One region of the Xanthomonas sp. NCPPB 2250 genome, then DNA from elsewhere that is predicted to be linked to it. Evidence: predicted binding sites of a transcription regulator. Region 1 holds the regulator's gene; the other holds the start of a gene.
The links. The regulator FliA, encoded in region 1, starts transcription of late flagellar genes. The targets are predictions, from matches to a motif close to TAAAGTTTNNCNNNCNNNGGCCGATAA.
Positions count from the first base shown of each region.

Region 2: the regulator FliA is predicted to act here: its motif matches at 7,998-8,024, upstream of AC1PMG_RS07340 (GGDEF domain-containing protein).

Region 1 covers NZ_CM161520.1:2,888,129-2,899,126, forward strand. The annotation lists gene AC1PMG_RS11335 (diguanylate cyclase) at 1-2,127, shown strand, start outside; gene flhB (flagellar biosynthesis protein FlhB) at 2,232-3,362, shown strand; gene flhA (flagellar biosynthesis protein FlhA) at 3,380-5,440, shown strand; gene flhF (flagellar biosynthesis GTPase FlhF) at 5,617-7,245, shown strand; gene AC1PMG_RS11355 (MinD/ParA family ATP-binding protein) at 7,232-8,116, shown strand; gene AC1PMG_RS11360 (RNA polymerase sigma factor FliA) at 8,113-8,862, shown strand; gene cheY (chemotaxis response regulator CheY) at 8,882-9,274, shown strand; gene AC1PMG_RS11370 (protein phosphatase CheZ) at 9,275-9,883, shown strand; gene AC1PMG_RS11375 (chemotaxis protein CheA) at 9,888-10,998, shown strand, end outside.
Region 2 covers NZ_CM161520.1:1,763,346-1,774,343, forward strand. The annotation lists gene AC1PMG_RS07305 (hypothetical protein) at 1-506, shown strand, start outside; gene AC1PMG_RS07310 (arsenate reductase) at 737-1,093, shown strand; gene AC1PMG_RS07315 (N-acetyltransferase family protein) at 1,090-1,548, shown strand; gene dapE (succinyl-diaminopimelate desuccinylase) at 1,711-2,841, shown strand; gene asnB (asparagine synthase B) at 3,092-4,783, shown strand; gene AC1PMG_RS07330 (LysE family translocator) at 4,780-5,397, shown strand; gene AC1PMG_RS07335 (GGDEF domain-containing protein) at 5,474-6,559, opposite strand; gene AC1PMG_RS07340 (GGDEF domain-containing protein) at 6,827-7,903, opposite strand; gene AC1PMG_RS07345 (right-handed parallel beta-helix repeat-containing protein) at 8,157-9,203, opposite strand; gene AC1PMG_RS07350 (penicillin acylase family protein) at 9,286-10,998, opposite strand, start outside.

The DNA of each region.
Region 1 (10,998 bases):
GGGCTGGACGGACCGACCCTGGTGACCTGGCGCACGCCGATCCTGCTGGACCCGCAGCACCGCGTGCTGGTGCGTACCAACCAGGGCCTGGCGCGCTGGGAACAAGGGCGCTGGCGCAGTTTCGACCGTCGCAACGGCCTGCCCGAGGGCAGCATCGTCGCCATGCACTTCGACCAGGCCGGCGACCTGTGGCTGAGCATGGATGGCGAAGGCGTGCTGCGCTGGAACGGCTACGGCTGGATCGAGAACTGGGATGTGTCGCAGGGCATCAGTCGCGCGCCGACCTGGAGCATCCAGCGCAGCCAGCGCGGCGACCTGCTGGTCGGTAACGAGGGCGGCGTCGACCGCCTGCGCGAGGATGGCCGCTTCCAGCGCTGGCCCAGCGACAACGGCACGCAGATGATCGGCCTGCAACGCGCTGCGGACGGCACGCTGTGGAGCATCGGCTCGGTCGGCGTGCTGCGCCGCTACGACGCGCAGGGCCGGCTGCTGCGCGCCTACCCGCCGCTGGACGGCATCGCCAAACAGCTGTTCGTGGATGCGAGCGGCCGGGTGTGGATCCTCAGCAACCGCGGGGTGTATCTGCTGGCGGCGGCCGACGCCGACGCGGTGCCGCAGAAAGTGCAGGCGCTGCCCGGTGGCGAGTATTCGGACATCCAGCAGCGTGGCGACGGCAGCGTGCTGGCGGTGGGCATGACCGGCGTGTTCCGACTGCGTGGCGAGACCTGGACGCCGATCCGGCTGGTCGTGGACGGTGCGCCGGCGCAACCCGTGCTCAGCAAGCTGCTGGTCCTGGACGATGGGCAGGCCTGGGCCAGCCTGTATGGCCCCGGGGCCTGGCAAGGGCGGCTCGACGGCGACACCCTGTACCTGCAGCCGGCCGATGCGCAGTTGAGCGGCCTGCAGCTGTACAGCCTGCGCCGCACCCGCAACGGATGGATCTGGATCAGCCACAACCAGGGCGTGGACGTCTACGACGGACGCGCCTGGTCGCGGCTGACGCAGGCGCAGGGGCTGCTCTGGAACGACATGTCCGAATCGGCCTTCCTGGAAGACCACGACGGCTCGGTATGGCTGGGCAGCAGCCGTGGCGTCACCCATCTGCTGGATCCGGCGCGGCTGTTCCCGGCGCAGGCGCCAAGGCTGGCGCTCAAGGAGTTCAGCCGTGGCGGCGCCGCCATCGCCGCGGGCGCGCGCCTGCGCTGGAGCGAGGATCCGCTGCATATCGCGGTCGGCTCGCCGGACCTGTACGACGAGCGCAACCGCATCAGCTTCCGCTATCGCTTCGAGGGCGCACACACCCGCTGGCTGCACACGCCCAACTTCGAGTTCGAGCAACCGCCGCTGGCGCCGGGCCACTACGTGCTGGAGGTGCAGTTGCTGGACGCCTACCGGCGCAGCGCATCGGCACCGCTGCGGGTGGCGTTCTCGGTGGCGCCGGTGTGGTGGCGCAGCCAGCCGATGATCGCGCTGTACCTGGTGCTCGGCGGCGGGGTGGCGGTGGCGCTGCTGCACTGGCGCGAACGCCGCCTGCACCAGCGCCAGCGCGAACTGGCCGAGCTGGTGGCGCGGCGCACCGAGGAGCTGGAACACGACAAACGCGAACTGGAGATCGCCCGCGCCGCACTGGCGGTGAAGGCCTCGCACGACGCCCTCACCGGCCTGCTCAACCGCGCCGGCATCCTCGAGGCGCTGGCGGCGCAGATGCGCCGCAGCGAAGCCGAGCAGACCCCGCTGGCAGTGGCGATGATCGACCTCGACCACTTCAAGCGGATCAACGACGAACACGGCCACCTGGTGGGCGACGCGGTGCTGATCGAGGTGGCGCGGCGCCTGGGCGCCAACCTGCGCGACGCCGACCTGGTCGGCCGCTACGGCGGCGAGGAACTGCTGGCCGTGCTGCCGGGCTTGCCGCCGAGCTGCGGCGAGCGGCTGCAGGCCCTGCGTGCCACCATCGCCGGGCAGCCGCTGCGCATCGGCGAGCGGCAGTTGGCGATCACCGCCTCGATCGGCGTGGCCTGGTATCGACCCGGCGAACCCCTGCAGCACCTGCTGGCGCGCGCCGACGCGGCGCTGTACCAGGCCAAGCGGCTGGGCCGCGACCGGGTCGAGCTGCAGCCCGCCTAGCCGCCGCCGCGGCCGAGAGGCACGGCGACAGCGCCCGGAACCAGGCCAGGGACCGGCACGGTCCTTGCAGTGCGCAGGGTCGATCCTGGCCGAGCGCACCCCCGATGTCCGAGAGCGAAGAAGGCGCAGAGCGCACAGAACAGCCAACAGACAAACGTCTGCGCGAAGCCCGCGAACAGGGCAACATCCCGCATTCGCGCGAATTGGCGACCGCGGCGGTGTTCAGCGCCGGCGTCTTCGCCCTGATGGGGCTGTCCACCTCCATGGCCGCCGGTGCCGTGGCCTGGCTGAAACAGGCGCTGCGCCCTGACCTGTCGCTGCGCGAGCATCCGCAGGCCATGTTCGGCCATTTCGGCGACTTGCTGCTGAACCTGCTCTGGGTGGTGCTGCCGCTGGTCGGCATCTGCCTGGCGGCCAGTTTCGCCGCGCCGGTGCTGATGGGCACCCTGCGCTTCTCCGGCCAGGCACTGATCCCCAAGTTCGACCGGCTCAACCCGATGAACGGGCTGAGCCGCATGTACGGCGCCGAGACCATCGTCGAACTGCTCAAGTCGATCCTGCGCATGGGCTTCGTCGGCGGCGCGGCGATGCTGTGCCTGTGGGGAAGTACCGACTTCCTGCGCGGCCTGCTGCTGCAGCCGCTGGAGCAGGCCATCGGCCACGGCCTGGGCTTCACGCTGAAGCTGCTGCTGTACACCGCCGGCGCGCTGGCGCTGCTGGCGGCAATCGACGCGCCCTATCAAAAGTGGAATTACATCCGCAAATTGAAGATGACCCGCGAGGAAGTGCGCCGGGAAATGAAGGAAAGCGACGGCAGCCCCGAGGTGAAGGGCCGCATCCGCCAGATGCAGATGCAGATGTCGCAGCGGCGGATGATGGAAGCCGTGCCCAAGGCCGACGTGGTGGTGGTCAACCCCACCCACTATGCGGTGGCGCTGAAGTACGAGAGCGGGCGCATGCGCGCCCCCACCGTGGTGGCCAAGGGCGTGGACGAGATCGCCTTCCGCATCCGCGAGGTCGGCGAGCAGCACCGCGTGGCGGTGATCTCGGCGCCGCCTTTGGCACGCGCCTTGTATAGGGAAGGCCAACTCGGCAAGGAAATTCCCGTGAGACTGTATTCCGCGGTGGCGCAGGTCCTCTCGTACGTCTACACGCTGCGCGCCTGGCGCAGCGGGCCGATGCCGCCTTTGCCGCCGCTGGAAGTGGATGAATTCGCCCCGGGGAGCCAGCCATGAGTCAGCCTGCCGCGCAGATGAACACGCGCAAAGTCATGGACATGATCAAGCACGGGCTCGGCGCCCCGGTGATCGTGTTGCTGATGCTGGCGATGGTGGTGGTGCCGCTGGCCGCGCCGGTGCTGGACGCCCTGTTCACCTTCAACATCGCCATCTCGCTGATGGTGCTGCTGGCGGTGGTGTACGTGAAGCGGCCGCTGGAGTTCAGCATCTTCCCGATCGTGCTGCTGATGACCACGATGCTGCGCCTGGCGCTGAACGTGGCCTCCACCCGCGTGATCCTGATCAACGGCCAGGGCGGCCACGGTGCCGCCGGCAAGGTGATCGAGGCCTTCGGCGAATTCGTGATCGGCGGCAACTATGCGGTCGGCATCGTGGTGTTCGCGATCCTGACCATCATCAACTTCGTGGTCATCACCAAGGGCGCCGGGCGCGTGTCGGAAGTGACCGCGCGCTTCATCCTCGACGCCATGCCCGGCAAGCAGATGGCGATCGACGCCGACCTCAACGCCGGCCTGCTGACCCGCGAGGAAGCCAAGGCCCGCCGCGAGGAAGTGCGCGAGGAAGCGGACTTCTACGGCTCGATGGACGGTGCCAGCAAGTTCATCCGCGGCGACGCCATCGCCGGCATCCTGATCCTGTTCATCAACCTGATCGGCGGCATGGCGGTCGGCGTGCTGCAGCACGGCATGCCGGTGGCGCAGGCCGCCTCCACCTACACCCTGCTGTCGATCGGCGACGGCCTGGTCGCGCAGCTGCCGGCGCTGCTGGTGTCCTCGGCGGTGGCGATGCTGGTCACCCGCGCCTCGCGCTCGCAGGACATGGGCGCCTCGATGATGGGCCAGGTGTTCGGCCAGCATAAGGCGCTGGCGGTGGCCGCGGCGATCCTGGGCCTGGTCGGCCTGATCCCGGGCATGCCCAACGTCGCTTTCTTGACGCTGGCGCTGATCCTGGGCCTGCTGGCCTGGAAGATGTGGAAGCGCAGCCTGCTGCCCCCGCCGGCCGCGGCCGAGGCGGCACCGCAGGCCGCGGCCGCCGCCCAGGCCAATGCCGAACTGGGCTGGGACGAACTGCGCCCGATCGACCCGCTGGGCCTGGAGGTCGGCTACCGGCTGATCCCGCTGGTGGACAAGACCCAGGGTGGCGAGCTAATGGCGCGGATCAAGGGCGTGCGCCGCAAGCTGACCCAGGACATCGGCTTCCTGGTGCCGCCGGTGCACATCCGCGACAACCTGGAACTGCCGGCCAACGCCTACCGCCTGCTGGTGCACGGCGTGCCGGTGGCCACCGCCGACATCCACCCGGACCGCGAGCTGGCGCTGGACCCCGGCGGCGCGCTCGGCAAGATCGACGGCATTCCCGGCAAGGACCCGGCGTTCGGCCTGGATGCGATCTGGATCCAGCCGCACCTGCGCGCCCAGGCCGAGACCATGGGCTACACCGTGGTCGACCCGGCCACGGTGATCGCCACGCATCTGTCGCACCTGATCCGCGAGCATGCCCCGGAACTGCTCGGCCACGAGGAAGTGCAGCAGCTGCTGGCGACCCTGGCCAAGAGCGCGCCCAAGCTGGTCGAGGACCTCACCCCCAAGGCGCTGCCGCTGTCGGTGGTGGTGCGGGTGCTGCAGAACCTGCTCATCGAGAAGATCCCGGTGCGGCAGCTGCGCAAGATCGTCGAGGCCCTGGTCGAGCACGCCCCGCAGAGTCAGGAACCCGGCGCGCTCACCGCCGCCGTGCGCAACGCCCTGGGCCGGTTCATCGTCCAGGAGATCGCCGGCATGGCCCCGGAACTGCCGGTGTTCACCCTGGCCCCGCAATTGGAACGCGTCTTGCAGGACTCTACCCAGGGCAACGGCGCGGCGCTGGAACCCGGACTGGCCGAACGCTTGCACCAAAGTCTGGCGGACTGCGTGAGCAAGCAGGAGGCGCGCAACGAACCGGCGGTGGTGCTGGTGCCGGCGCAGGTCCGCGCCGCCCTCGCCCGTCTGGTCCGCCACAGCGTCCCCGCGCTGTCGGTCCTGTCCTACAGCGAAGTGCCGGAGGACAAGCGGCTGAAGCTGGTGGGCACGATCAGTTGATGGGCGGGGATTGGTGATTTGGGATTCGGGCGTCGCAACAGCGGGCCCGGCGCGCGGAGAGAGACAGCAATGACACGAACGAACACAACCAGAGCAAGGCGACCGGACAGCAGCCATGCCATGGCAGCCTCCGCGACCAATCCCCACTCCCCATTCCCGAATCCCGGCACGCACCCATGAAGATCAAACGCTTTGTCGCCCCCGACATGCGCACCGCCTTCCGGATGGTGCGCGACGAGCACGGGCCGGATGCGGTGATCCTGTCCAACCGGCGCACCGACGAGGGCATCGAGATCGTCGCCGCCAGCAACTACGACGAGGCCCTGGTGCAGCGGGCGCTGGATGCGGTGCGCCCGGACGAGGCGCCGCGCGCCGCCGCGGCGAGCCAGGCGCCGGCCGCTGCGGCCCCGCGTGCTGCGCGCGGCGACGCCGCCGCCAGCCCGGCGATGGCGATGATGGCCGCGATCAGCGAGCGCCGCGGCGGTGCCGCGCCGGCCGCCCCGGCCGCTTCCCCGGCACGGCCGCTGACCCAGCCGGCGGCGCTGGCCGCCTCGGCCATGCCCGCCACGGCCGCGCCGGCCGCCGCCGCGCGCCCGGCCGCTCCGGCCAAGGCCGCAGCGCCGTCACCGGGCCGCGCCGAGTTCAGCATTCCCGAGGACGTGTTCCGCAACGCCCCGATCAGCGTGCCCATGCCCAGCCCGTTCGCCGCCCCCCCCCCGGCGCCGGCCGCCGAGGCCGTGCCGGCCTGGCGCGACGACGTCCCCGCGGTGGCGCTGACCCCGGTGGCGAGCCCGGCCCCGGCCGCGCCGAGCGTGGCCAAGGCCGATGCGCCGGCCGCTGCCGGAATCCCGGCGGCCGCGGCGCTGGCGGCGGTGCCGACCTTCCCCGCCCCGCAGAACGACGAACAATTGACGCAGCTGCGCGACGAACTGTCGCTGATGCGGCAGATGATCGAGCGCGAGATGAACCGCCTCACCGACGAGCGCCTGCGCGGCTCGCCGGTCCGCGCCCAGGCACTGGAGCTGATGGACGACTACGGCTTCGACAGCGGCATCACCCGCGACGTGGTCATGCAGATCCCCGCCGACCTGGAGCTGCACCGCGGCCGCGGGCTGATGCTGGGCCTGTTGTCCAAGCGCCTGCCGATCGCCGCGCTGGATCCGCTCGAGGAAGGCGGCGTGATCGCCCTGATCGGCCCGACCGGCGCCGGCAAGACCACCACCATCGCCAAGCTGGCCTCGCGCTTCCTGGAGCGCCATGCCGCCCGCGACGTGGCCCTGGTCACCACCGACACCATCCGCGTCGGCGGCCGCGAACAGCTGCATAGCTACGGCCGCCAGCTCGGCATCGCCGTGCACGAAGCCGACAGCGACGCCGCGCTGCAGCAGCTGCTGGAGCGCCTGGCCGACTACAAGCTGGTGCTGATCGACACCGCCGGCATGGGCCAGCGCGACCGCGCCCTGGCCGCCCAGCTGCACTGGCTGCGCGCCTCGCGTGTGGTCCGGTCCTTGCTGGTACTCCCCGCCAACGCCCATTTCTCCGACCTGGACGAGGTGGTGCGCCGGTTCGCCGGCGCCGACCCACAGGGGGTCATCATGACCAAGTTGGACGAGACCGGGCGGTTCGGCAGTGCCTTGTCGGTGGTCGTGGACCACCGCCTCCCCATCACCTGGGTGACCGATGGACAGCGCGTGCCGGACGACCTGCACCGCGCCAACGCCGCCAGCCTGGTATTGCGCCTTGAAGATTTGCGGCGCGCTGCCGATAAGCCCTGTACTCCGGAGCAGACCCATGCCGTCGCGTGACTACGTCAATCTGACCAATGCCTTCCCCCTGTCGGCGACGCGCAGCGAGCCGCTGGGTCCGGTGCGCACGATCGCCGTGACCGGCGGCAAGGGCGGCGTGGGCAAGACCAACATCTCGGTCAACCTGTCCATGGCGCTGGCCGACATGGGCAAGCGCACCCTGCTGCTAGACGCCGACCTGGGCCTGGCCAACGTCGACGTGCTGCTGGGGCTGACCCCCAAGTTCACCGTGGCCGACCTGGTCGCCGGGCGCTGCACCCTGGAAGAGGTGCTGATCGACATGCCCAACGGGCTGATGGTGGTGCCCGCCGCCTCCGGCCGCCGCTACATGGCCGAGCTGCCGCCGGCCCAGCACGTCGGCCTGGTCAACGTGTTCTCCGAGCTGCAGCGCGAGCTGGACGTGATGATCGTCGACACCGCCGCCGGCATCACCGACAGCGTGCTGACCTTCTGCCAGGCCGCGCAGGACGCGGTGGTGGTGGTCTGCGACGAGCCGGCCTCGATCACCGACGCCTACGCCCTGATCAAGGTCCTCTCGCGCGAGCGCGGCGTGGACCGGGTGCAGATCGTCGCCAACATGGTCCGCGACCTCAACGAAGGCCGCCTGCTGTACGACAAGCTCAGCCGGGTCTGCGAGAAGTTCCTCGGCGACGTGTCGCTGAACTACCTGGGCTGCGTGCCGCAGGACGACTGGCTGCGCCTGTCGGTGCAGCGCCAGCAGCCGGTGGTCAAGGCCTACCCGTCCAGCCCGTCGGCGCAGGCGATCTCCGAGATCGCCCGGCGCACCGCACGCTGGCAGGCGCCGACCGCCCCGCGCGGCAACGTCGAGTTCTTCGTCGAACGCATCATCCAGCGCGGGGTGGCCGCATGAACGCCGCCGCCCACTACCGCGCCGTCCAGCGCAACAGCGCCAACGACTACATCGCCCAGCACTCGGACCTGGTCCGGCGCATCGCCCACCACCTGGCGGCGCGGCTGCCGGCCAGCGTCGAGATCGACGACCTGATCCAGGCCGGCATGATCGGCCTGATCGAGGCCTCGCGCAGCTACGACGCCGAACAGGGCGCCTCGTTCGAGACCTACGCCTCGATCCGCATCCGTGGCGCGATGATCGACGAGATCCGCCGCGGCGACTGGGTGCCGCGCTCGGTGCACCGCCGCGCCCGCGACGCCGCCTCGGCGATCCGCAAGATCGAACAGAGCACCGGCCGCGCCGCCGCCGCCAACGAAGTGGCCGCGGCGATGGACATGCCGCTTCCCGAATACCTGCGTTTGATGGAAGATGCCGCCCGCGGCCAGGTGCTGAGCCTGGAGTCGCGCATCGAGGACCATGGCGAGCTGGATACCATCGCCAAGGGCGGACCCAATCCGCAGCAGATGCTCGAGCGCAGCGAATTCGGCCGCGAGCTGGGCAAGGCCATCGCGCAGTTGCCCGAACGCGAGCAGTTGGTGCTGTCGCTGTACTACGAGCAGGAATTGAACCTCAAGGAAATCGGCGCGGTGCTCGGGGTCAGCGAGTCGCGCGTGTGTCAGATCCATGGCCAGGCCACGGTACGGTTGCGCGGACGCCTGAAGGCGTTCGAGGTCGCCGATGCCGGTCTGGAAGACGAAGAATAGGAACCCTTAGGAGTCAGTGGTGAACAAGAACATGCGGATTTTGATCGTGGACGATTTCTCGACGATGCGACGCATCGTCAAGAATCTGCTCGGCGATCTGGGCTTCACCAACACCGCCGAGGCCGAAGACGGCAACAGCGCCCTGGCCGCGCTGCGCTCGGCGCCGTTCGAGTTCGTGGTCACCGACTGGAACATGCCGGGCATGACCGGCATCGATCTGCTGCGCAACATCCGCGCCGACGACAAGCTCAAGCACCTGCCGGTGCTGATGGTGACCGCCGAGGCCAAGCGCGAGCAGATCATCGAGGCCGCGCAGTGCGGCGTGAACGGCTACATCATCAAGCCGTTCACCGCGCAGACGCTGCAGGAGAAGCTGGGCAAGATCTTCGAACGCCTGGGAGCGACCGCCTAAATGGAAGCCACCGCCGAACGTACCGCCCTGATCGAACGCCTGCAAGGCGCGCTGGACGCGCTGGAGAACGGCGACGAGGCCGGCTGGCGCAGGGAGATCGACACCCTCGCCGCCTGGCGCACGCGGCCGATGATGCAGGGCCTGAGCCGGCTCGCGCGCGATCTGGGGCAGGCGCTCGGCGAACTGCCGGTGGTGCCCAGCGAGGCCGGCGAGCTGGACGACGCCTGCTCGCGCCTGGACCACGTGGTGGAAATGACCGAACAGGCCAGCCACCGCACCCTGGACCTGGCCGAGGAATGCCGTGCGCTGGCCGACCAGCTCGCCGCCGGCGGCCTCAGCGGCAACCAGGGCGAGATCCTCGACAAGATCCGCCACAACCTCACCGAAATGGCCCTGGCGCAGAGCTTCCAGGACCTGACCGGGCAGATCATCCGCCGCGTCGCCGGCATCGTGCGCCGCGTGCACGAGGGCTTCGGCGCGCTGGGTCTGCCGCCGAAGGAAGAACGCAAGGCCGACGGCAGCCTGGCCGGCCCGGCCCTGCCCGGCCTGGACCGCCACGGCGTGTCGCAGAACGACGCCGACGACCTGCTCTCGGGCCTGGGACTGTAATGTCATGAGCGCCGTACCCGACGACATCGCTGCCGACTTCATCATCGAGGCCCAGGAGATCCTGGACCGGCTCGGCGAGCAGTTGGTGTCGCTGGAGCAGGCGCCCGATGACAGCGGCCAGCTCAACGCCGTGTTCCGCGGCTTCCACACGCTCAAGGGCGGCGCCGGCTTCCTGGCGATCAACGCCATGGTCGAGCTGTGCCATGCGGCGGAGGAAACCCTGGGCATGGCCCGTGCCGGCCAGGCCACCCTGCAGGCGCGGCACTTCGACGCCGCGCAGCAGTCGCTGGACTACCTGCAGTCGATGCTCGACGCCTTCGGCAGCGGCCAGGAGCCGCCGCGCGCGCCGCCGGAGCTGATCGCGCAGTTCGACGCGCATGGCGACGCCGCACCGGCGCCGGCACCCGCGAAGAGCGCCGCGCCGGCGCCCGCCGCCGTCCCGGCCACCGCCGCGGCCGCGGGAGACCTGATCAGCGACGACGAATTCGAAGCGCTGCTGGACCAGTTGCACGGCGATGCGCCGCCGACGGCCACGCCGCAGGCGCTGCAGCCGGCGCCGCGCGCGCCCAGCGCCGCGCCCAAGGCCGCGGCCGCCCCGGCCAAGGCCGCCGAGCCCGAACACACCGTGCGCGTGGACACCAAGCGCCTGGACGCGATCGTCAACCTGATCGGCGAACTGGTGCTCTCGCGCAACCGCCTCAAGACCTTGCGCGTGCGTCTGCGCGACGAGGAGCTGGACCGCGCGGTCAGCAGCCTGGACATCGCCACCGCGCGCCTGCAGTCGGCGGTGATGCGCACGCGCATGCAGCCGGTGGGCAAGGTGTTCTCGCGCTTCCCCAAGGTGGCGCGCGACGTCGCCCGCTCGCTCAACAAGGAAGTGGAGCTGGAACTGATCGGCGCCGACACCGAGCTCGACCGCAACCTGGTCGAGGCGCTGGCCGATCCGCTGGTGCACCTGGTGCGCAACGCGATCGACCACGGCATCGAAGCGCCGGCGCTGCGCGAGGCCACCGGCAAGCCGCGCGGCGGCCACGTGCGCCTGTCGGCGCAGCAGGAAGGCGACTACGTCAGCATCGAGGTGCAGGACGACGGCGCCGGCATCGACCCGGAGCGGC
Region 2 (10,998 bases), 1.1 Mb from region 1:
CGGTGTCGCCGGCCACGCACCCGCCCTGCAACGCCGCCAACAGCTGCGCCATGATCGACGACGAGATCGCGCGTAGCTGCGCGCTGCTCGGCCGCGACGGGCCGACCACCGCCGGGTGCGGCCCGGCCGCCGACAGCCCGCAGGCCGCGGCCGACGTGGTGCGGCGCTACTACGCGGCGATCAACGCGCGCGACTACGCCACGGCCTGGCAGCAGTGGGGCGAGGACGGGCGCCCGGGGCAGTCCTACGAGGCCTTCGAGGCCGGCTTCGCGCAGACGCGTGCGGTGAAGGCGACGATCGGCACGCTGGGCGCCAGCGATGGCGCCGCCGGTTCGGTGTACCAGCCGGTGCCGGTCACCGTGGAGGCGACGCTGGCCGACGGCACGCGGCAACGCTTCCGCGGCGACTACGTCCTGCGCCGGGTCAACGGCGTGGACGGCGCTTCGGCGGCGCAGCTGCGTTGGCGGATCGACTCGGCCAAGCTCCAGGAAGTGCCGGCGCAGTGAGGCCTGGCGGCGTCTTCTTGCGCCTGGGAGGCCGATGGCGCGCGCGGCGGGTAAGATCACGCGCGCTGCTGCCTGTCGATGACGGCATGCCCGGTTCGTCTCCTGATGGCATCGCCCGCCGAAAGGCTGTGCGCGGCGCTTTGGGTGCGATCTGTCCTGGGCCGACCGACCCTCACCCCAACCCCTCTCCCGGTGGGAGAGGGGCTTCATTCGCTTGAAGGGATGTTTCGATGACGACGTTGTACGGATTGAAGAACTGCGACACCTGCAAGAAGGCGACCAAGTGGCTGGACCGCTTCGGCGTGGCCTACACCTTCGTCGATTACCGCGAGCACAAGCCGACCCCGGAGACCCTGCTGGACTGGGCCGGCCAGGCCGGTGGATTCGATGCGCTGGTCAACAAGTCCTCCACCACCTGGCGGCAACTGCCCGACAACAAGAAAGCCCCAGGTTCGGATGCCGAATGGAAGCTGGTGCTGCGCGAATATCCGCAACTGATCCGGCGGCCGGTGGTGGTGACCGACGATGGCCGGCTCAGCCAGGGCTTTTCCGACAACGGCTTCAAGCAGCGATTCGGGATCGCGTGAACATCCGCCCGTACCGGGCCGACGACTGGGCGCGCCTGTGCGCCATCCACGATGCCGCGCGCCTGGAGGAACTGCAGGCGGCGGGGCTGCCGGAGGCGTTCCTGCCGCTGCCGATCGCGGCCGAGCGCGAAGGCCTGTTCGACTACCGCGTGCAGGTCGCAGAAGCGCAGGGTCAGGTGCTCGGCTTCGTCGCCGACGATAGCGGGGAACTGGCCTGGCTGTACGTGGATCCGGCCGCGCGCCGGCGCGGCGTCGGTCAGGCGCTGGTGGCCGCAGTGCAGGGTGCCAGCCCGGTCGGGCTGACGCTGGAATTGCTTGAGGGTAATGCCGCGGCGCTGGCGTTCTACCGCGCCTGCGGTTTCGTCGAAACCGGCACGCACGGCGGACGCATGCCCGGCAACGAAGCTTTCGCGGTGCGCGTGCAATGCATGCGCTGGCCGGGCATCGCGCCGTAGCGACGGCTGGCGCCGCGCTCGCGCACCCGTCCGGCGATCCCGGCAGATGCTTCGAATCCGCCACTCCCACTCGTACACTGCACGCCGTGCGCCGCCGGCACGCGACGCTGCCGCCGCCGATCCGCATCGCGTCTTCCTCGTGTTTTCCAACGGTGTCCCTGCATGTCCGATGTCCTTGAACTCGCCTGCGACCTGATCGCCCGCCCGTCGGTCACCCCCGACGATGCCGGGTGCCAGGAACTGATCGCACAGCGGCTGCAGCGCGCCGGTTTCGCCATCGAGCGGCTGCGCTGCGGCCAGGTCGACAACCTGTGGGCGACGCACCGTGGCGGCGACGGTCCGGTGCTGGCGCTGCTCGGCCATACCGACGTGGTGCCGCCGGGGCCGCGCGAGGCCTGGAGCAGCGATCCGTTCGCGCCGCAGGTGCGCGATGGCGTGCTGTACGGGCGCGGCGCCGCCGACATGAAGGGCAGCGTGGCCGCCTTCGTGGTCGCCGCCGAACGGTTCGTGGCCGCGCAGCCGCAGCACCCGGGCACGCTGGCGCTGCTGCTGACCAGCGACGAGGAAGGCGATGCGATCGACGGCGTGCGCCACGTGGCGCGGCTGTTCGCCGAGCGCGGCGAACGCATCGACTGGTGCATCACCGGCGAGCCCTCGTCCACCGAACGGCTCGGCGACCTGCTGCGGGTCGGCCGTCGCGGCAGCCTCTCCGGTGCGTTGCGCGTGCGCGGCGTGCAGGGGCACGTGGCCTATCCGCACAAGGCGCGCAACCCGATCCACCTGGCCGCGCCGGCGCTGGCCGATCTGGTCGCGCGGCATTGGGACGACGGCTATGAGAGCTTCCCGCCGACCAGCCTGCAGATCTCCAACGTGCATGCCGGTACCGGCGCCAACAACGTCATCCCCGGCGAACTGCAGGTCGCCTTCAACCTGCGCTACACCCCGCACTGGGATGCGCCGCGGCTGGAAACGGAAATCGCCGCGCTGTTCGATCGCCATGGCCTGGACTACGAGCTGCGCTGGCACCGCAGCGGCGAGCCGTTCTACACCCCGGAAGGCACGCTGCGCCGGGTGGCGCGCGAGGTGCTGGGCGAGGTCGCCGGCGCGCCGCCGGAGGAGAGCACCGGCGGCGGTACCTCCGATGCGCGCTTCATCGCGCCGCTGGGCGCGCAATGCATCGAGGTCGGCCCGGTCAACGCCAGCATCCACCAGGTCGACGAGCACGTGCGCGTGGCCGACCTGGAGGCGCTGCCGGAGCTGTACCTGCGCCTGATCGAACGGTTGCTGCGGTAACAGTTGCGCCGGCCCGCGCGCCGGGTTACGGTCGCCCCATGACCTCGCTGTCCGCCCTCCGCTCGATCAACGCCAACGGCCGCAATAATGCGCTGGCGAATAATCGTGCGCGGCCGATGCGGGTCTGCGACTAGGCGCTACCAGAAACACCACGCCCAGCCACCAGAAAACCCGCATCGGCCGATGCGGGTTTTTTTGTGCCTGGGTGTCTCCCCTTCGCAACCACCACCCCACGATCAGGAGCTTTCCCATGTGTTCGATCTTCGGCATCTTCGGCCTGCAACCGGGCGACGACCTGCAGGCGCTGCGGCGGCAGGCGCTGGACTGCTCGCAGCGGCAGCGCCACCGCGGCCCGGACTGGAGCGGCGTGTATGTCGACGACGGCGCGATCCTCGTCCATGAGCGCCTGGCCATCGTCGACCCGGCCGGCGGCTCGCAGCCGCTGCTCTCCGACGACGGCCAGCTGGCGCTGGCGGTCAACGGCGAGATCTACAACCATCGCGAGCTGAAGAAGGAACTCGCCCAGCCCTACGCCTTCCAGACCGGCTCGGACTGCGAGGTGATCAACGCGCTGTACCGCGAAACCACGCCGGACGCGCTGCTGAACCGCCTCAACGGCATTTTCGCCTTCGCGCTGTGGGACAAGGCCGCCGGGCGCGTGCTGATCGCGCGCGATCCGATGGGCGTGTGCCCGCTGTACTGGGGCCATGACGCGCAGGGCCGGCTGCGCGTGGCCTCGGAGATGAAGTCGCTGGCCGATAGCTGCGCCGACGTCGCCCAGTTCCCGCCGGGCCACTACTACGACAGCGCCAGCGGCGAACTCGTGCAGTACTACCGCAAGCCCTGGCGCGACTACGCCGCGGTGCAGGGCGTGGAGGTCGGCAAGCAGGAACTGCGCGAGGCCTTCGAGCGCGCCGTGCATCGCCAGCTGATGACCGACGTGCCGTACGGCGTGCTGCTCTCCGGCGGCCTGGATTCCTCGCTGGTGGCGGCGGTGGCGGCGCGTTTCGCGCGCAAGCGCATCGAGGAGAACGACGAGGCCGAGGCCTGGTGGCCGCGCCTGCACTCGTTCGCGATCGGCCTGAAGGGCTCGCCGGATCTGGCCGCCGCGGCGATCGCCGGCGAGGCGCTGGGCACCGTGCACCACGGCTTCGAGTACACCTTCGAGGAAGGCCTGGACGCGTTGCCGGAAGTGATCCGGCACATCGAGACCTACGACGTCACCACCATCCGCGCCTCCACGCCGATGTTCCTGCTGGCGCGGCGGATCAAGGCGATGGGGGTGAAGATGGTGCTGTCCGGCGAAGGCAGCGACGAGATCTTCGGCGGCTACCTGTACTTCCACAAGGCGCCGAACGCCCGCGAATTCCACGAGGAACTGATCCGCAAGCTCGACGCGCTTTACAACTACGATTGCCTGCGCGCCAACAAGTCGATGATGGCCTGGGGCGTGGAGCCGCGCGTGCCGTTCCTGGACGTGGAGTTCCTGGACGTGGCCATGCGCATGGACGCCCAGTACAAGATGGCCGGCACCCGCGCCGACGGCAGCAAGCGCATCGAGAAGGCGGTGCTGCGCGAAGCCTTCGAGGGCTACCTGCCCGAGTCGATCCTGTGGCGGCAGAAGGAGCAGTTCAGCGACGGCGTCGGCTACGGCTGGATCGACGGGCTGAAGGCGCATGCCGAGGCCCAGGTCAGCGACCGCGAACTGGCCGCGGCCGACAAGCGCTTCCCGGTGAACCCGCCGCAGACCAAGGAAGCCTATTACTACCGCAGCCTGTTCGAGCGCGTGTTCCCGACCCCGGCTGCGGCCGAAACCGTGCCCGGCGGCAAGTCGATCGCCTGCTCCTCGCCGGCGGCGATCGCCTGGGATGCCAGCTTCGCGACGATGGCCGATCCCTCAGGTCGCGCGGTGGCCGGGGTGCACGCGCAGGCGCTGGGGTGACCGTCGCCAGCCTGCTGGCGATCGCCGGGGCGCTGACGCTGGGGGCGATCAGTCCCGGCGCCAGCTTCCTGCTGGTGGCGCGGCTGGCCGCGGGGCGCTCGCGTGCGGCCGGGTTCGCCGCGGCACTGGGCATGGGCGTGGGCTGCGCGCTGTTCGCGTTGGCGGCCTTGTTCGGCCTGCAGGCGTTGCTGGAGCGGGTGCCGGCGCTGCATCGCGCGTTGTCGGTCGCCGGTGCCGCCTACCTGCTGTGGCTGGCCTGGCGGGCGTGTCGGACGCCGGCGTCGGTGGCCGCCATTGCGCCGGAACAGCAGGTGCCGGCCGTGCGCTCGGCCTTCGTTATGGGCCTGGCGACCCAGCTCGGCAACCCGCAGACCGCGCTGGTGTTCGCCGGCCTGTTCGCCGCGCTGCTGCCGGCGCAGCGCGTACCCGCCGAGTACGTGGCGCTGCCATTGCTGGCCTTCGCCATCGATGCGGCCTGGTTCGCGCTGGTGGCAGGGTTGCTGTCGGCACCGGCGCCGCGGCGCTGGTGGCTGCGCGCGCGGCGGCCGCTGGACCGGCTCAGTGCGGTGCTGATGAGTGGCCTGGGCCTGCGCCTGCTGTGGCGGGCGGTGTAGCCGCAAGCGCAGGCGTGTCGCGCTGCTCCGGTAGCGTGCGTGTGCGACGCCGGCGATGCGTGCCGTGCGCCTTCCGCTATGCCGGATCCGTGGTCGGCGCCGCGCTGTCGAGGGCGCCGTGCACGGCCGCCATGGCGGCGGGCCCTGTGGCGCTGTCGAGGCAGATCCGGCTCTTGCCGTCGCGCTTGGCGGCATACAGCGCACGGTCGGCACGCTTGAGCAGATCCGAGACGTCGCCGTCGGGATGCATGCGCGCGACCCCGGCGCTGAACGTGAAGGCCACGCCCTTGGCGCGGGTCTGTCGCACGCGTTCCAGCAGCCGCTGCAGCAGGGCATCGGTCTGCGCGTCGCTCATGCCGTCGAGCACGATGCCGAATTCCTCGCCGCCGAGCCGGCCGACCCGGCAGCCGTGCTCAAGCCCGGTCAGTTCGGCGGCCAGCGCCAGCAACACCGCATCGCCGACATCGTGGCCATGGCGGTCGTTGACCTGCTTGAAATCGTCGATGTCCAGCATCGCGAACTGCAGCGTGCCGCGGCGACCGCGCTCGGCCGCCAGCGCATGCAGTTGCGCCATCAGCGCGCGCCGGTTGGCCAGCCCGGTCAGCGCATCGGTCTCGGAGATGCGCCGGTAGTCTTCCTTCAGGCGGTAGGTGATCAGCATGCTGCGCGCGAAGGTGCGGTTCATGGCCAGGCCGATCAGCGATACCGCGACGACCAGCAGACCCAGCAGCATCGGGTCGCTGGCGGCCGCCGGTGGCAGCGCCCGACCGGTCAGCATGATCGTCCAGGTGTATGCCAGCGCCAGCAGGTAGTCGCGCGTGAACGGGAACAACAGATTGATGCCCAGGCACAGGGTGACCGTGGTCGGCAGCCACCAAAATTCGCCGTGTGCGCCCATCTGCCGCAGTTCGATCTGGTAGGCCCACGACAGCAGCAGCACGTACAGCGCGCCGCTCAGGCGCCAGTGCCAGAAGCGGCGGACCAGCAGGGTGCAGGCGGCGGCGCCGAGCAGCGCGGCCAGCAGTATCAAATTGACCAGGCCCCAGGGGCGCTGCAGATACGGATTGAACAGCAGCGTCGCGACCCAGATCGACAGGGTCAGCGCTTGGATGGCCGTGGTCGACCGGCCCAGCAGGTGGCGGATGTGTTCCGGGTACGTCATGTGCTGCCCAACGGCGCGTCCCGGCCGGTTCGTGATGTGCGGACGCCGACGCGCACGCGATGGATCGATGGCAGCGTATCGGCATGCCGGCGTGGCGGCTTGAGTGGCCGCAGCGCCTGCGGTTCAGCCTGTTGGTGCCGCACGCAGCGGCGGTGAAGCGGGGTGGGCGTCTGCGCTGTCTGCGTCGGGCTGATGCGCGTGCGCCACGAGCGAGTGCGCTGCGGGGCGGCAGCGTGCGCCGCCCCGCGGGGCCGTTGGTGCTGCGTGCTACAGCGACGTGGCGGCCGGCAGCGCGGGATCGCCCGCGAACGCCGCGGGCGTGCCGGCCGACACCGGCATGGCGCCGTCCAGGCGTAGGCTGCCGTTGCCCGCCTGCCGGGCAGCGGACAGCGCGCGGTCGGCGCGGGCGAGCAGGTCGGACAGTTCGCCGCCGGCCGGCAACGCGGCCAAGCCGACGCTGCAGGTGAAGCTGGCGCCGTCCACGCGCAGGCCGCGGATGCGCTGCTGCAGCCGCTGCACCAGCGCGCTTGCCTTGTCCTGCGACACGCCCTCGAACAGCAGGCCGAACTCCTCGCCGCCGAGGCGGCCGACGCGGCAACGCGGGTCCAGCCGCACCAGTTCCGTCGCCAGCGCCTGCAGCACCGCATCGCCGACGTGGTGGCCGTGCTCGGTGCCGATCCGCTCGAAGTCGTCGATGTCCAGCATGGCCAACTGCACGGGGTGCTGGGCGCCGACCGCTGCCTGCAGGTCGGCCATCAGCGCGCGCCGGTTGGGGATGCCGGTCAGTGCGTCGGTCGCGGCCAGGCGCCGATAGCCTTCCTTCAGCGCGTGGTTGCTGCGCATGGTGGTGACGAAGATGCGGTTCAGCGCGAACCCGACCATGGTCACCGCCGCCACCAGGATCTCCAGCAGCGGCAGGTCGGCGGACGCCGGCACCAGGCTGTCGTGCCAGCCGAGCATGATCGCCCAGGTGCAGGCCAGCGCCAGCAGATAGTCGCGCGCGTGGCAGAACAGCACGCTGTAGCCCAGGCTCAGGGTCACCGCCACCGGCAGCATCCAGGTCGCGCTGGCGCCGCCCATGTGATGCAGTTGCAGCCGGAACGCGGCATCGAATGCGATCACCGACAGGAAGGCGCCCAGCCGCCATTGCCAGGACCGCCTGGCCATGCGCATGACCAGGCCGCTGCCGAGCATGGCGACGAACGCCAGCGCGTAGCGCGCGTCCAGTGGGTGGCTCAGGTAGGGGTTGCACAGCAGCAGCGCCAGCCAGACGCACAGGGTCAGGCCCTGGATCGCCAGGATCGGCGTGTCGAGGGTGCGGCGGACATGAAGGTGGTAGTTCATCTGCTCTCCCAGAGCGCCGCGGCACTCCAGCGTCTGCGGCACGGCCGGTCGGTGGTCCAGCGCGGTCCGTCGGTCGCTGGGGCGTCGTCACCGGTTAGCGGCCGCTGCAGGCAGAGCTTTAATGGATTTGTCGCAGTATTACGCCGCCCGCCTGGGTGGTGGTCCGACACCCGACTGGACGCAGCCGGGCGTGCCTGCCCGACCTGTTCAAGGCCGGCCGGGTGGCGTGCGCAGGCGCGGCAGCCGCGCGCGCTTACTCGAAGCGCACGCAGTGGCCGTAGCGTTCGGGCTGGATGTCGATGCCCGAGGCATCGGCCTGGTTGCTCTTGCGCCACAGGTTGGGGCGGAACTCCGGGCCGGTGCAGTTGGCCGCGCTGTCCACGCCGATGGTGTAGGTGTAGGGATTGCCGCGGAAGGTGTTGTTCTCGAACGTGTTGTCCTGGCTCATGCTGTTGTCCCAGCACAGGATCTGCGGCGTGCGCTGGCGGATCGAGCAGGTCAGGTAGAGCCCGGCGCCCTTGTTGTCGATGAACTGGTTGCCCGCGAACAGGTTGCGCCGCGCGTCGGCCAGGTACACGCCCTGGCTGCCGTTGCGCTCCAGGCGGTTGTCGCGGATCTCGCTGTCTTCCAGGTGCTCGGTGGTGATGCCGGCGGCGACGTTGTCGTGGATCACGTTGTCGATCAGCTTGACCTTGGCGGTGCGGTTGAACGACACCCCATCCCAGGTCGCGCCGGAGACGTCGTTGTGCGCGATCAGCAGGTCGCGGCTGTCGAACTCGCTCAGCAGGCAGGCGCTGCGGCACTTGCTCACCCGCAGGTGGGTCAGCTGGATGTCCTGGCCGTTGCGCACCACCACCAGGCTGTTGCTGAGGTACGGGCGCTCGGGCATGAACTCCTTGTCGATGGTGCCGCCGACGATCTGCAGCTGCTCCAGGCGCACGTCGCGGATCGGCCGCATGGGGCGCTCGTTCTGGTAGTCGCCGATGACGATGGTCGGTTGCTGCACGTGGTCGCGCATGCGCAGCACGGTGCTGTCGCCCTGGCCGCGCAGGCGCAGGCCGTCGCGCTGGATCGAGATCAGCTTGCCGACCGGGAACTCGCCGGCGCTCAGGCACACGGTGGCGGGTTTGCCGTCGTTGGGGACGCGGTCGATCGCGGCCTGCAGATCGTCGCCGGGTTGGGCGCGCACGCTGCAGTCGGAGGCGGCTGCGGGCGCGTCGGCAGCTGGCGTGGCACAGGCGGAAAACGACACGGCCGCGGCAAGCGGCAGCAACAGGGCAAGCAGGGGAGGGCGCTTCATCGGTAGGCGGACTCGGCAGTGGGGGAAGGGGGAAGGCAGGCCGGCGTCTGCGGTCGGACGCCGGCGCGGAGCCGATCGCGGGTCATTGTGGTGCGGACGGGCTTAATGTCAGCGTGTGCCGGGTCGGGCCGGGCAGGAACTTTGTGGCGCGGCCCTGCACCCAGTCGGCGTGGCCGGCCCCCCAGAACGGCGACAGCGGGTGGCCGCTCTGGCCGCCGGGCATGTGCACGATGCCGTCGGCCTCGTGGCCCGGTGCCACCACCATGCGCTCGGAGGCGCCGAACGCCGGGCGCTGCACCCGCGGCATGTCGTCGTCGCCGGGCAGTGGCGTGTCCGGCATGCACAGCCAGCCGCGCAGCGGCGCCGGCAGGCCCTGCGCCAGCGGATGGCAGATCGCCGCACGGTTCTCCTGGCCCCAGCGGCGCGTGTCCAGCGGGCCTTCGGCCTGCAGGTGCGTGCGCACCTCGGCGGCGGCGTCCTCCAGCAGCGCCTGCCAGCTGCCGTAGCGGCGCGGCAACAGGTGCAGCGGCTGTTGCTGCAGCAGCGGCCAGGCCACGCCTTCCAGTTGCGGCAGCGGCGGTGGCGCGGTCTCTGCGTTCGATCCGATACGGGCCGGCGCGATCAGGCCATCGCGGATGCGGGTCAGCACCGCCAGGCGCCACGCGCGGACCAGGGTATAGCTGACCGAGCCGGTGCTGGCGCGGCCCTCCCAGTGCGCGGCCGCCTGCGACACGGCGTGCAGCGCCGGCGTGGCCGTGCCCGCGTCGCGTTGCTGCAGCAGCGCCCACCAGCGCTGCAGGAACAGCGCGCGGTCGTCGAGCTGGATCGCCAGCAACTGCTGTTCGTCGAGATGGGGGTGCAGGCGCAGGTCGTCGCGGATCTGCTGGGCGCGCGCGCCCAGCGCGTAGCCGCCGTCGCCGAGCGGTACCAGTTCGGCGCCGCCGACCGCGCGGGCATTGGCGGTCCACAATTGCCCGTCGACGGGATCGATGCGCTGCGGCGACTGGCTGGTGGACAGCGGCCATGGCGCGCAGCGGGCATCCGCCGGCACCGTCGCACGCACGTCGTGCATCACCGCATCGGCCGCGCAGTGCGGGCCGCGCAGCGGCAGCGGGCCGAGCACGCGCCAGCCGATGTGGCCGTCGCGGTCGGCCAGCACCAGGTTCTGCGCCGGCGTGGCGATGTGCTGCGCACGGGCGAAGGCATCGGGCAGGGTGTCGGCGCGGGCGAAGTCGGCCAGTCCCAGATTCAGTGCGCCGGGCAACTGCGCGGCCCAGCGCAACGCCAGCGCGCTGCCGTCGGGTTCGTGTTGCAGGATCGGGCCATAGGCGGTGTCTTCGACCTGCAGTTCGGTGTCGGGGGCGCCAGAGACCTTGATGCGTTCGCGATGCACGGTGACCGGCGTGCAGCCGGGCTGCGCCACCGCGGCGCACGGGGTGAGCCGGTACCAGTCGGCGGTATCGGCATAGCTGTTGGTGAACCCCCAGGCGACGTGACCGTTGCTGCCGACGATCACCGCCGGCAGGCCGGGCAGCGAGAATCCGGACACGTCCACGCGGCCGCCCGGCGCCTGCGCATCGGCATAGCGCAGGCGCACGCGGAACCACAGGCTGGGCGCGCGCAGGCCCAGATGCATGTCGTTGGCGACGATGGCGCGGCCGTCGGCGGTGCGGCTGCCGGCGATCGCCCAGTTGTTGCTGCCGGGCGCGCTGGTGGCGGCCGCCTCGGTCGCGGCGGTGGCTGGCGCGCCTGCCAGGCGGCGCAGATCGACCTGGCCGGCGTCAGGCAGCGCCGC